Linked DNA regions of Allorhodopirellula heiligendammensis. The protein of the gene in region 1 binds, or shares a complex with, the protein of each later gene. Links are inferred from orthologs where the notes say so. Each region holds a gene or a part of one and is shown on either strand. Other genes may lie near its edges.

The links. The genes of interacting proteins can lie anywhere in the genome.
Region 2: the proteins of smc (region 1) and Poly21_RS10480 are in contact, whole or in part, in a crystal structure (PDB 3ZGX), measured with the Bacillus subtilis proteins. The link is inferred for Allorhodopirellula heiligendammensis from one-to-one orthologs.

Annotation. Positions count from the first base shown.
Region 1 is NZ_SJPU01000001.1:850,873-860,184, forward strand. Bases 2,284-6,439 are described here. They hold smc (chromosome segregation protein SMC), read left to right. Parts: upstream 2,284-2,660; coding sequence 2,661-6,239; downstream 6,240-6,439. Other genes in these bases: Poly21_RS03230 (DUF456 domain-containing protein), read left to right, coding at 2,284-2,578. Outside these bases: Poly21_RS03220 (glycoside hydrolase family 125 protein), read right to left, coding at 1-620; Poly21_RS03225 (HNH endonuclease), read right to left, coding at 1,109-1,702; more of Poly21_RS03230, read left to right, coding at 1,901-2,283; Poly21_RS03240 (excinuclease ABC subunit UvrC), read left to right, coding at 6,860-8,233; GTPase HflX, read left to right, coding at 8,426-9,312. UniProt on the Bacillus subtilis protein: Required for chromosome condensation and partitioning.
Region 2 is NZ_SJPU01000002.1:15,830-21,178, reverse strand. The notes cover bases 2,578-5,349. They hold Poly21_RS10480 (segregation and condensation protein A), read right to left. Parts: upstream 4,480-5,349; coding sequence 3,676-4,479; downstream 2,578-3,675. Other genes in these bases: Poly21_RS10475 (hypothetical protein), read right to left, coding at 4,695-5,349; Poly21_RS10485 (hypothetical protein), read left to right, coding at 2,963-3,607; Poly21_RS10490 (Gfo/Idh/MocA family protein), read right to left, coding at 2,578-2,795. In the rest of the region: Poly21_RS10500 (replication-associated recombination protein A), read right to left, coding at 1-878; Poly21_RS10495 (DUF1499 domain-containing protein), read left to right, coding at 907-1,368; more of Poly21_RS10490, read right to left, coding at 1,599-2,577. UniProt on the Bacillus subtilis protein: Participates in chromosomal partition during cell division. May act via the formation of a condensin-like complex containing Smc and ScpB that pull DNA away from mid-cell into both cell halves.

The sequences.
Region 1 (9,312 bases):
CGCTCAAAATAGGCATTGGCTAAACGGATGGGGTAGCAGAGCGAATCGATTTCCCACTTCCGCTCGTGCACGCCGGGGATGGGTGACGGTCGGTCACTGGCCCAATGAGACGGCTGCGTCAAATCTTTGTAGAAGGCGTTGGCGTAGGGATCTAAGAGAATGCACAAATTCTGACGGTGAATGAGGCCTCTGACCAACCGCGTCAGCTGCTTGTCCGATTTCATGTAAGGTAGGTATGGCCATACTTGTGCGGTGGAATCCCGCAACCACATCGCGTCAATATCTCCAGTGATGATGAAGGCATCGGGCTCGCCATCGACCTCTTCGTAATCAACCGTGGTGTCGAGCGTATTGGGATAGCAGTTTTCGAATAGCCATCCCAACTGCTCGTCCGCGATGTCTGCTTTCACTTTTGTAATCGTCGCTTCGACGGAGGGACTGGTGAACTTGCGTTGATCGATTGGAGGCCGCTTGCTGGCATACGAGCCGCCGTCTTGCGGATCATCAGCATGGGCGACGTGGCGTCCAGCGAGCGTGAGAGTCGCCCCTGCTGCGGCGGTGATTGCTTGACGCCGCGAAAATCCCGGCAAACGATTCGTACTTGGATTGGGATGAGTCATGGTGTTTTGAAAAAGAGAGAGACGCGTATCGATGAGAGACTTCTGCATTCGACTGTCGTTGCCGGGCCGCATGCGTGTCTGGCGGAGTGTGCGCTGTGTGATCGTGCTAGAACCCTGCTAACATTGCGGTGCCGAGGAAGTGCAGCCATCCTCCATACGGTTACCGCAGGCGAAACAGAATTGACAGCCCGGCGGTTTAGCGATTGCCAACTCACCCCATTATACCTGCCTGCGATAACCCGGTTTGAAGACGAACCGCCCTCTTCCCCGGGGGTGAGGGCAGAAACCAGCAGTTTTGAATACCAAAGTCTTACCCGTCGCCAAGGTCAGCTGTCGCTGGCGCAGGGAGAGACACCCCGACAGCGAGCCGATCGGATCCGAGCCGCAGCAAATTAAGACCGAGCTTGTACAGCAATCAACCACCCTGACAATTCGATGCCGTCCTCACGGCCAGGATGGCAGAGCCCAGTTTAAGGCCTAGTCCAGATCTATAGAAATGTCTTCCATGATTCGTAGCGTGGGTCGTCACATGACAAAGTCATCAGCGGGTTGAAGCGTGGCTTGGCCGGGTGCGATAGCAATTTCATGTGAGCCTGTTGCGGAGTTCGACCACCTTTGCGGCTATTGCACCGCAGGCAACTGCACACGATGTTCTCCCACGTTGTCGCTCCGCCATGAGAGCGAGGCACCACATGGTCTAGGCTCAGTTTCGCCAGCGGTTCGGTCTTGCCGCAGTATTGGCAGCGATATTCATCTCGCGCGAACAGGTTACGTCGATTGAATCGCACTGTCTGCACTGGCATCCGATCGAATCGCGTCAAGCGCGCAATTCGAGGGACTTTGATTTCGAATTCGACCGCTTGCAAGAACTCCTCGCCGGGGTGCTTGTCCAGCGAAGCCAATTGGCTCAGTTCGCACCAGGAGTCGAAGTCGTAACTGACGTACTGGCCGTCATCGCAATCGATCACCTCGGCGCAGTCGCGGTACAGTAGCGTCATCGCACGACGCACGTTGACTACTCGAATCGGCATGTAGAACCGATTCAAAACGAGCACATTGGTATCTAAAACCCTTGCGTTCATGGATACTGCTTTCCTCTCGCCTAGCGAAATTGGGATCACGTATTCGTTGCGTCCATATTAGCGGCAGGCACGGCGCCGTTCCACATCGAGAGGCGGATTGTTAAAAAGCTGTCCGAAACACCTCGCCAATACTTTTGTTCATTTGAGACGGTATTCGGTGAAATCGGGTTCACCCGCAACGAGAGACTTCATGGAACCATGATCGAACCAACCGATTTTCTTCACAATCTCATGGCGGGGGTGGCGACACAGTTGATCGCCGAGAGCGTTTCGGATCCCGCGCCCGATCCGGGGTGGTTATTGCAATTGCAGGAATCTGCCAGGCCTGTGGTTACATCGGGGGGGACGTTTCTGATCGCTACCGTACTGGTCCTGATCTGTCTGGGAGCATGGTTGCTCAATTTGATCGCCTTGCCTGGCAATTGGCTGGCGGTTTTGGCGATGGGAGTCTACGCCTGGCTAGGACCCGAATCGGGCCGAGGTCAGCTCGGCCTGGTGCCGTTGGGCCTAGCATTTTTAGCGGCGATTCTGGGCGAAATCGTTGAGTTCGCTGCTGGAGCGGTCGGTGCAAGTCGCGCCGGGGCTAGTCGACGGGGGACCATCATGGCCATCGGTGGTTCCATGATGGGTGCGATCGCAGGTGGCATCATTGGTCTACCCATCCCGGTGATCGGCCCAGTCCTCGCTGCGTTATTGTTTGGGGGATTGGGCGCCACTGCTGGGGCCATGCTGGCGGAATGGCAGGATGGGAAGCCTTGGCGAGAGAATTGGCGGATCGGCCACGCCGCATTTTGGGGACGAACAACAGGCACGGTTGGCAAAATGTTGATTGGAATCTTGATCGTGCTGATTTGCCTGATCGCTGTGCTGATCTAGGATTTTCCGAGGAATTTGGCTAATCTGACAGCAGTTTCCGTGATTTCCAATTCTTCCACTCTCGGCCTGCTGCCTCTTATTTATGCTCAAAGCGCTCGAGCTGGCCGGATTCAAGAGTTTTGCGGATCGAACCCGCTTTGATTTTCCTGATGGGATCACCGTCGTGGTTGGGCCCAATGGGTCCGGGAAATCGAACATCGTCGATGCCATGAAGTGGGTGCTGGGGAGCCAGAGCGCAAAAAGTTTGCGTGGGAAAGACATGTCCGACGTGATCTTCAAAGGATCGCAGACGCGTGGCCCCGCCGGTGCCGCTGAGGCGACCATCATCTTCGATAATACGGGCGGCGAACTCCCTGTGGACGCCCCCGAGGTCCACGTTACACGCCGCGTATATCGCAGCGGTGAAGGCGAGTACCTGATCAACAACCAAGCGGTCCGGTTGAAAGATATCCGTGCGTTGATTCGCGGTACCGGGATCGGCATTGACGCCTACAGCCTCATCGAGCAGGGCAAAGTCGATCGGATGCTGCAGGCGAATGCGAAGGACCGCCGCGCGATTTTCGAAGAAGCCGCCGGCATCAGCCGCTTCAAGGCAAAAAAAGTGGAGGCGGAGCGGCGATTGGCCCGCGTCCAACAGAACCTGACGCGACTGGGAGACATCGTCGATGAAGTTGCCACGCGCCTGAAGACGCTCAAAAGCCAGGCTGGAAAAGCGGAACGATACCGCCAGGCGAGTGATCGCCTCAAAGAACTACGTACCGTCGTCGCCTGGACCGATTGGCTGGCGTTGTGCGATGAATTGAAATCGGCACAGCAGCGATTGACCGACGCCACAGCTGAGCATACCCGCCTGGAGGCGGAACGCGAGTCGCTCGAGGAACAGCGTCAAACCGCCGAACAGGGGCTACAGGCGATTGCCGACGAAGCTCGTGATGCGGAGCGGACGCGCGGCGAACTGTCCGGCGAAGTTGCGCGACTGCAAGGCCGCCGCGAATCAGACCAGACCACGTTCGTCGAGCAGCGACGAGCGCTCGCCAGTCATTACCGCCGCTTGCGAGTCACTCGCACGGCATCCGGAAATGCGACCGCCGATCTGCAGAAAGCCATTTCAGACTGGGAGCTCGCCCAAACCCAAGCTGCTGAGGTGCTCGCGAAGAAGCAACAGATTACCGCCGATCGTGATCGCTTCCAAAGCCAAGTCCATGCCATCGCGGATCGGCGTGACGAGTTGCAGCGAGAGCACTTGGCGTCGGTCAGACGCGTTGCTGATCACGAGGCTAACCGTCAGAGAGTCTCCCAGCAGATCGTCGAGGCCAAACGGGCAATCGCTGAAACACAGCGAAGCCTTGAGGTTGCCCAGGAAAACCTGTGTGCTGCCCAGGAAGAATACGAAGCTGCCAATGCTCAAGTAGCCCAGCTCGTTGCTGAAATCGCCACATCCCAAAAACACGTCGAGATCGCAGACGCGAAACTTGCCGAAACTCGCCGCGTGTTCGAACGGCGGCGGGATGAAGTCGGGTCGCTGAAGATTCGCCTGCAAGGGATCACGGAACGTGCCAAGGTGCTCGGTGAGCTCGAAGCACGGCACGATGGGGTCAGCGGCGGTGTGCGTGAAATTTTGACATTGCCGGAAGGTCCACTCCGCAGCCAGTTGGTCGGTCTGGTCGCAGAGTGTTTTGACGTCGATCGACAGGTTGCTATGCTGATTGATGCCGCCCTGGGCCCGCGCAGCCAATACGTGATCGTGCGTGGTGCGGCGATCCACGACGCCATCGCTGCAGGTGAGCTACAGGTTCCCAGCCGAGTGGGGATCATCCGCTTGGATGAATTGCCCAACCGCCGCCCCGGCGATCAGATTCGGCTCGATGGGCTCGCAGGAGTGATTGGACGGGCAGATCGCATGGTCGAGTGCCATGCCGATCTGCAGCCACTGGTCCGTCACCTACTGGGAAACACTTGGCTGGTCGATTCCATCACGACCGCCATGGGACTTCGAAAACTCTCAGGGGCTGGCCTGCGATTCGTCACGGCTTCCGGCGACCTGCTCGATAACGATGGATCATGCGTCCTCGGCCCTCCCGGTGGCGAAAGTGGGCTCATCAGTCGCCGCAGCGAGCTGCAAGCAGCGCGGTCGGAGATGCAGCACTACGGATTCCAGATCAACGAAGGCGAAAAGGAACTCGCTCGTCTGGCCGGTGAGATTGACGAGCATGCAGCCGAATTCGGTCGTCACGAACAGGCTCAACGCAATTGGATCACCGCTCATGCCGCTGCGGAGGCTCGCAGCCATCACGTGGCTGAGCGGTTGGCCGCGAGGCAGGCGTCAGTCGATCAATTCAGCATCGCCAGTCGCGAACACCAACAGTCCCACGACCTCGCCAAGCAGCAAGACAGCAAACTGCAGGCGGCCATTGACGAGGGGAAATCGGCTATCGATCAGCTCGAACAGCAACGCTCAGCAATTGAATCGGAACTGAGTGATGCGACTGCGGAATTGCAAGCCGTGCAGAGCGAAGCGATGAACGTGTCGGTCGAATCGGCAAGGTTAGAACAACAGGTGGAATCGCTCGCGACGGCTGCCGAGGTAGCACGCCGAGACCAGACTCAACGTGAGGCAGCCAAACAGGAATTACGCGACGCGATCGCGCACACTCGGTCGCGCCTTGCCCAAGTGGAAGCCAGCATCGTTGGCGCAGACGATCGTTTGGCCGAACGATTGATTGCCATGGAGGCCGTCGACGAACAACTTCGCCAGTTCGCTCACCGCGCCGCATCACAGCGTGCTGTGGCGAAGTCCGTGCAAGCGAAATCGCAGGCTGGCGCAAAGGCCGCGACCGCGGCCACGGAAGCCATGGCATCGATTTCCTCGGCACGCGATGCTGCGGAACTCAAACGCACGACGCTCGCTGAGCGAATTGCCGAAGACTACAGCATCGATCTGCGAAATGACGAGCCGCCCGAAGAACTCGCTGAAATCGAGGACCGCGACGAGGTCGATGCGGAAATCAGCAAACTTCGCACAGCAGTCCAAAATGTCGGATCGGTCAATATGGAAGCTCTCGAAGAGCTCAATGAGCTGCAGGTTCGCTATGATGAGCTGCATGGGCAATACCAAGACCTGACCGCGGCCAAGGATTCCCTCCAACGAGTGATCGCGCGGATCAACGCGGACTCGCGACGCTTGTTCCTTGATACGCTCGAAGCGATCCGGCAAAACTTTCAAAAGCTCTATCGAAAGTCATTCGGCGGTGGACATGCGGATTTGGTGCTGGAAGAGTGCGACGACCCGCTCGAAGCCGGTGTGGAAATTGTCGCCACCCCGCCCGGCAAACCCAGTTTCAGTAACTCGCTTCTTTCCGGTGGTGAGAAGGCCCTGACCGCGGTCGCGCTGCTGATGTCCATCTTCCAGTACCGCCCCAGTCCGTTCTGTGTCCTCGACGAAGTCGACGCGCCTTTCGATGAAGCCAACATTGGCCGATTCGTGACCGTGCTCAATGAGTTTCTCGATCAATCCAAATTCGTCGTCGTCACTCACAGCAAAAAAACGATGACCGCAGCAACCACTTTGTATGGCGTTACCATGCAAGAGTCCGGTGTCAGCAAACAGGTCTCGATCCGCTTCGAGGATGTCAGCGAGGACGGCCAAATCAGCGCGGCATGAGCGAGATTCAGGCGACGCCCGGTGATGTCGCTGCCTGATTGGCATCGCTGCCTCATACTCGTTCATTCGCACGCGAGTCGTCCCCTGTTGCCCAACGCTTACGGGCAATCTGCCATTCTGCGCTCGCATGCTGGAACACTACTTTGCCGCCTGTGCAGTCGACAACATGTATCATGCCGGCTGAGCTTGGGCGGGCAGCACGCCATTCAAAGGCACCAAGCACACCGCCTCGTATTTTGGAGGCACTCGCAACCCCATGGTCATTTCATGGCCACAGGTGCTTCGCCTCAGTCCCATTCCACGCTCCCAGTTTTCTCATGTCGTAGATAGTTTCAAGTAGTCAACAGTGGCGTAGTGCGAATGGTTTTTTCCTAAGAAATAATCATGTTGGAAAAGGCGAATCCTGATCTGCGGCGTGATTCAGAGGACGCGTGCGAACTCCGCGCATGCTCATGGGGGCAACGACGGCGCGTGCGGGGGGACCGGCAAGCCAAATCGGGCGTCCGCTCTGGCGGTAAAATCGATTTCCCAAAAGTATGGCTGGAGTGGTACAATCGCATCTGCTGTGACGATGACTTGTCCCAGAAATCCACCATGACCCCTCACCCACGGACGGACGCCTGAACGACCCTTCATCCCCTGAACCTGCCGCTGAGCCTCCCGAGTCCGCTGCCACCTTCGAGTTCAAGGGGCATGCGCACGCGGCGGCGAAGGTAAAAACGTTTCCCAACGAGCCTGGTGTCTATTTGATGAAGGACGCTGCCGGGGTCGTGATCTACGTTGGCAAAGCAAAGAATCTTCGCAACCGCGCGGGTAGCTATTTTCTCAAAGCCGCCGAGGTGGATGCTCGCACAGCCAGCTGGATTCCCGATATTGCGGACATCGACTTCGTCCAGTGCGAGAGCGAGGTCGACGCGTTGCTGATGGAGTCGAGGCTGATTAAAGACATCCAGCCTCGGAACAACAAAGACCTCAAAGACGATAAATCATTCCCCTACCTGATGATCACGACACGCGAAGAGTTTCCGCGCGTCGAGGTCACACGCGAACCGAAAACGTCGGGCGTGAAACTGTACGGACCGTTTACCAGTGCCGGGGCGTTGCGGGGGGCGATCCAGGTGATGCAGCGGATTTTTAAATTTCGCACCTGCACGCTCGACATCAGCGAATCGGACGAGAAATGGAAATGGTTTCGCCCGTGCCTGCTAGCGAGCATCAACCAGTGCACCGCCCCCTGTAATTTTCGTATCAGCAAGGAGGACTATCGCCGCGATATTAAACGCTTGCAAACGTTTCTCGACGGTGGCAAAACGAAACTGATCAAAGACATGAAGGCGGAAATGGCGACCGCCAGTGCTGAACTGGAGTTCGAACGAGCCGCGGTGCTGCGTGACGAGATTCAAATGCTCGAGCGGTTGTCCGAACGTGGTGAACTCGATACCCATGCTCAGCCGGAGGTTTTTTATATCGATCCCAAAAAGGGACTCGCGGGATTGAAGAAAGTCCTGCGGTTGAATGAAACTCCGCGGGTGATTGAGGGCGTCGACATTGCGCATCTCGGTGGCAATGAAACGGTCGCTTCGCTGGTCCAGTTCATCGATGGCTTACCGTTCAAGCCAGGCTATCGTCGATACAAAATTCAGGACGTCAAAGGCGTCGACGATTTTCGTAGCATTTACGAGGTCGTGTCACGACGATTCCGACGCCTGAGCGATTCGGGTGATGCATTCCCTGATATTTTGCTGATCGACGGAGGGAAAGGGCAATTGAGTGCTGCGATGGCAGCGTTTCGAGATCAACAAATCACGCCACCGACCGTGATTTCCCTCGCGAAACGCGACGAAGAGATATTTCGGCCTGGAAATCCCGAGCCGCTCCGATTGAGTAAGAACGCCTTTGCACTAAGGCTATTGCAGTACGTTCGCGACGAATCGCATCGTTTTGCCCAGCATTACCACCACATATTGCGAAATCGGTCGACTTTCGATCGCTAAGCTCGGATTGATCTTCGAACCTTTGCCCGCGACAAACTGTCTGTCAATGAGTTAACATGAAAGCGTCTCTGTAGCTACCGTCACCCGGCGTCGGGCAGGGCCGCGATAATGCGATCTGTGTCCCACCGAGCACGGCTACGGACTCAATCACTTTTTTAATCATTCTCTCCAACCGGAGTCCCCATCCACCTCGTGTCTCATCCACACAATTCTTCGGACCTGATCTCGCTGGTCGACAACGGTCCCGAACGCAGCATTCTGGCGCGTCTCATTCTTCCTGATGTGGTCGTCGATGACGATCCGTTGGAAGAACTCCACGGTTTGGCGACGACGGCTGGTACGGAGGTCGTCGACGAGCTGACTCAGCGGCGTGGGACGCCTGATCATTCGACTTATCTTGGTAAGGGTAAAGTTGAAGAACTCCGCTTAATGGTCGAGCGGCATGAAGCGCATGTCATCTTTTTTGATAACGATTTGTCGCCCGCGCAGGTCCGCAATTTAGAGAAAGCGACCCATGCGAAGGTCATCGATCGGACTGAATTGATTCTCGATATCTTTGCTGCGGGAGCGCGGACCCACGAATCGCGGCTGGCCGTCGAATTGGCGCAGCTAGAGTATTCGCTTCCCCGGCTGAAGCGGATGTGGACTCACCTGTCACGACAATCGATGGGCGTGGGCATGCGAGGGCCCGGTGAGAAACAACTCGAGGTCGACAGGCGACTGGCCCAGAAACGCATCCATGATCTAAAAGTTGAACTTGAGAAAGTCGAGTCGCGACGGGAGCGGCAAGTTGCCAGTCGTAATGAGATTCCAACGATCTCATTGGTCGGTTACACCAACGCGGGTAAAAGCACGTTAATGAATGCACTGACCGGTGCGGGTGTGCTCGCTGAAGACAAGTTGTTTGCGACTCTGGAAACTCGAACTCGTCGTTGGCACCTGCCCAATTGGGGGCATGTTCTGCTGAGTGACACCGTCGGCTTCATTCGAGATCTCCCTCACTCCTTGGTCGCCAGCTTCAAGTCAACGTTGGAGGAGACCCGGCAAGCCGACTTGTTGATGCACGTGGCCGACGCCAG
Region 2 (5,349 bases), on another replicon or contig:
CGGCACAAGAACCGGATGTCCTCGCCGCCTTCGAGCATGCGGGCGAGCCAGTAGATCGCAGCGTCAACGTCGCTGCCACGGATGCTCTTGATCAGCGCGCTGGCCAAGTCGTAGTGGTCATCGCCGGTGCCGTCGTAACCGCCCACGCGGTTGGTTAAGGATTCCATCGCCACTTCGCGATTGACGCGTCCTCCCTCAGTGACGACGCTTTCGACCGCGACCTCCAACGCTGCTAACGCCCGCCGAGCATCGCCGTCAGTCGCTGTCGCCAGGAACTCGATTGCGTCATCGGTCACTTCCACCCCCCGCCCACCCAAGCCGCGATCGACGTCGTTGATGGCCCGCCGCAGAAGCTCGGCGAGCTGCTGCGCTGCTAATGGTTCGAGCGCAAAGATTTGACTACGGCTAATCAATGCCCCGTTAATTGCGAAGTGCGGATTGCTGGTCGTTGCTCCGATCAACGCGATCACGCCAGCCTCCACATCGGCTAGCAGGGCATCCTGCTGTGATTTATTGAAGCGATGGATCTCGTCAATGAATAAGATCGGACGCTTGCCACCGGCGGCGACCTCATCGGCGGCCGTCCGCAGCACCTCGCGAACCTCTTTGACGCCACTGTTGATCGCATTGAGCGAAATCAGCTTGGCATCCGTTTCCGCAGCGATCAGTTTCGCCAGCGTCGTCTTGCCACAACCGGGCGGACCATGGAGGATGATCGAACCGAGTCGGCCGCTGGCGATCAGTCGCTGCAATAATTTGCCGGGACCAAGGATGTGGTGCTGACCCGCAAACTCATCGAGCGTTTGGGGACGCATTCTTGCCGCCAACGGCTGAGCGGCAAACAAATGATCGGCTTCTTGCTGTGCAAACAAATCCATGGTGTCCACCGGAGTGACCGTGAGGCGAATGAAAAAAATGTTGGGCTATGCAGCGATCACGATCGGTGTCGCGATCACCGGACGCTTGTTCTGGATGATCGACGATTGGAGCCGTGATTGGACCACCAACAACGCCCGGTTGTCGATAACCGATCCCGATCCCTTGTTGCGACCCTTCGAGGTGGCTGGCGATATCCCAGCCGTAATCAAGAAAATCAAGAGCTGGGTAGCCGGGCAACCAGGATGGGATTTGGCTCCAGGCGAGACGACCGAACCTGGAGATCGTCTGCATCTCACCCGCACGACGCCCGTTTTTCGTTTCGTAGACGATATCTGGGTGGAGTTGACGCCGCAGCAGCCCGCAACCGGCGAGTTGCCGCGAACCCGCGTCGACGCCTGCAGTCAGTCACGCGTCGGCAAAGGTGACTTGGGACAGAATCCCCGCAATTTGAAAGTACTGCGGGCGGGAATTTTAGGAGATTCATCGTAGGACGGGACAGTTGTTCCGCCCGTAACCTGTGTGCTCGCTCGGGACGGATTCACTCGTCCAGAGCCTATTCGCTCGCTCGGGGCCCATTCGCTCGGTCGGGGCCCATTCGCTCGGTCGGGGCCCATTCGCTCGGGCGGGGCAATGTTTCCCAGTTACGTCAGAGCGTTCCCGCGTGCTGGACGACCGGCTGGGGGACTTCGTTCATTGTGAGGGCCACTTAGTCCGCATCGCTACTGACGCGCTTCAGCATAGTTCAGCGGCATCCAGGCGGCATCTTGTTCGCTGCTGGCGACACACTGCTGGATAAACAGCATCCCCTCGACGCCGTCGTAAACGTTGGGGTAGACGGTATCTCGCCGCTCGAACGCCGCGCCGCTGGCACGCAGCGTGATGTCATCAAAAACGGCATTGTAGAGGTTTGCGAAGGCATCGTAAAAACCCTCGGGATGGCCGGCAGGTAATCGGCTTGACGCCTCCGCGAGCGGTGTCATCGTCCCTGTGCCCGGGCTGCGAGTGTAGATTTGATGCGGTTGGCCTGCTCGCCGGACGACCAGTTCGTTGGGCGATTCCTGCCGCCATTTCAGTGATGCCAACGTGCCATCGACTTCCAGCTCGAGATCATTCTCGCGGCCGTGGGTGACCTGGGAAGCAGTAAGCACCCCGATGGCCCCATCTTGATAGCGAATCACCGCAGTGCCGTAATCATCCAGGCGGCGTCCCGGTACAAACGTCTTGAGGTGACAACTGACTGATTCGGGCAGTTCGCCGGTCACGTACCGTCCCAGCTGGAACGCGTGGGTGGCGATATCGCCAAACGTTCCTGCCGCCCCGCTCTTGGCTGGATCCGTTCTCCAGGCCGACAGCTGACCCCCATCATCCTCGCTCGTACCGGCGAGCCAACCTTGAATGTACTGACAGCGAATCGCATTGATCTTGCCGAGTTCCCCTGCCTGAATCATCTCTCGGGCTTGGCGAATCATGGGGTAGCCGGTGTAGTTGTGCGTTAAGGCGAACACAACGTCTGAGTTTTCAATGGTTTTGAGCAACGATTCCGCTTGCGCCAAATCGAGCGTGATCGGTTTGTCGCAGACGACGTTGAACCCCGCTTCGACGGCCGCTTTGGCAATTTCGTAGTGAGTGTGATTGGGCGTCGCGATACTGATGAAGTCGACGCGTTCGTCGTCGGGCAAACGGGCTTCGGCATCGAGCATCGCTTCGTAGTTGCCGTAGGTGCGGGACTCGTCCACACCATAGCTAGGTGCGGCCTTCTTGCTCCGTTCAGGATCGCTCGAGAATACTCCCGCCGTCAACGTACACCGATGATCAAACTCGGCTGCGATGCCATGAACCGGGCCTATGAACGACCCTGGGCCACCACCGACAAGGCCCATGCGGAGCTTGCGATTCAAGGGAGGATTCAGCGCCATGTCAGTTCTCTGGGGGAGGGAGGGGTGATAGGAAACAGTGGATTCTGCAATCGTAAAGTTCTCGGGCAATCGGTACAATGATAGAGTCAGATGGCGATCACCCGCGTCATTTTTGCCGTTCTGGCGGCACTCCTGTCACTTGTCTCCCCCCCTTAAGCGACTCTGCGATGCAAGATAATCCTCTCGAAACGACCTCCATCGCTAATTCTCGAACTCACGTGTGTTGTGCAGCGTGGCGATCACCGCACCGCCAGCGGTGCATCACAGCGGCCTTGCTCGCGACGACAGTCATGGCGATTTTGGTAGCGGTCTATTTCGCGGGTGTGGCACGTCAAGCGGCGCGCACTTCGTCACCGCTGGATGGGGCGTGGCAGGGGCTGCCGATTGCCAACGCGACTGCGGCGGTATCGAGTGAACGATTCTCGATGTGCACGGGCCCACTGGCGGACACCAACGAAGCGCTGTTTGTTCTCGACCACAATTCAGGGTTGCTGCAGTGCTCGGTGCTCTATCCCCGCGTGGGACGCTTCATGGCCAGCTACACCGTCAATGTCGCTGACGCGTTAGGGATGGAAGCGAAAGGGGGCAGTTATATGATGGTCACCGGAACGTCGGATTTTCTCTCGGCGAGCAATCGCCCCATCGGCAGGTCGGTGATCTACGTGCTCGACACCACCACTGGCAATTACGCCTGCTATGGCGTTCCGATCAATCAAAATGCGATGAAAGCAAATCAACCGCAACAGGGTGTGCTGTTCTTGATCAGCCAAGGTGCAGCCAATCCCGTCATCGACCGCGATAAGCTGCGGTAGTTATCGCCCGGTATTTCGGTGGGATCGCAGTCGAAAACACATTTTTCTGCTCACGCCGCCAGGGAGCGCTATCGCATCCGGATTGGCATGTTGCTCTTGTCAATCGCTTCGGCAGCGTAATTATCGACTTCATTGACGTTGAGCTCCGCCCGATAGTGCTCGGTGCGTACGACTTCGATGTCGCCGTTTTCGTTTTCGGCGACCGCCGCACCATGGTGACGGGTTAATTCGAGCATCGCCAAGAACCACCCGATGTACGCAGATTTGTGCTGCCCGGGCTCGATCATGTCGATCAACTCGACCCGCTCACGGTCGGCCAACGCATGATGAATTCGCTGCATGTAGACGTGGATGGGCGTGTCGTCGTAGATCACCTCTGTCGCCGGTGGTCCCGCCGATTCACGCATGATGCGGCCGAAGGCGGATACTAAATCCCAGATCTCGAGTTCAACGATCGGTTGGTCGGCAGGATCGTTTCGCCGTGATGGCAAGTCATCGGCGAGACGTTCAAACCGCGTCTGCCAGCGTGTCGACATCTCGTCGAGCACCGAGGCTGCGTCACGTATTTCTTTGTACTCCAGCAACTTTTGGACGAGTTCTTCGTGCGAGTCCTCGATCACTTCCTCGGTCTCATCGTCCTCGATCTTTGGCAGTACCGCGAGGCTCTTCATCTCCACCAGCGTGGCAGCGAGTTCGAGAAAGTCACCGACCTCGCCCAGGTCCAGTTCCTGCAGGAGGTCCATGTACTCGACGTACTGAGCCACGACTTTCGCCAGTGACATCTCTGACAACGACAATTCTTGCCGCCTGACCAGATACAGCAGCAGATCGATCGGACCTCGGTAAGCGGGCAAATCAATGCGGAAGGTCATGGCCCGGAGCCGAGAGGGAAAACTGGAAACGAGAAGTGGCGTTGAGGCTGGCCGTATGCGCCGAAAACCGTCAGGGCCCTGCTGGTTGATGAACTCGCTGCGCCAACGAGGTCGTCGTGAACGACTCACGGGCGGTTCGGATTTGTATTCACCCATCGGGCCCCGAAAGCGACGAACCTGATAGGCCGTGAGACCTCAGCTAACGTCGCTCGCCCTTAGGATACCAAAGAATGGATCACGACCGAAATGCATGCCACCAAACTCGACAGCACGATCCCCCAGCCCGCTAGCCCACGCAGGACCACACTGGCAGGCTGCCGCATCCGAACCCAAGATTCTCGAAAACACATCGCCGCAGTATTGCCGGTCGCAGCGTTCTCGTTCGTACTCGCGCTCAGCATTCCGCTACTGGACCGTGACAGAAAAAAGGACCGTGGCGGAAAAATCGCTCGCCAGACCAGTCCCAGCAGCATCACCAGAGTGGCGATCATCGCCGCCTTCGCACTCATTGTTGGCGAGGGTAGCCAGGATCGTGTGGGGGTGATTTGGATCGATGCGTTGATCGCCGCACGCCGGGCCAGGTTCTGCTGCTCATACTCGGTTAGCCAAGAGGTCGCTTTCGCTTGACGATCCATCCAGAAATCTCGCCAGCGGGTCAACGGCGTTGCCGCCTCGGGATTGCCGTTGCTGGATTGGAGGTCGGTTTCTTGATGCCCTGTCGATTTTTGAAGCCCTGTCGAGACGGTGCGAAAGACAGTTTCGGACGCAGAATCTCGAGCCACTACGGACTGCCCTTGCGACGTGCAGTCGGCCGCGTAGAGCTCGGCGGTTTCACGGTACCACTGCATCCAGGCGACATCCGGCGTCCGT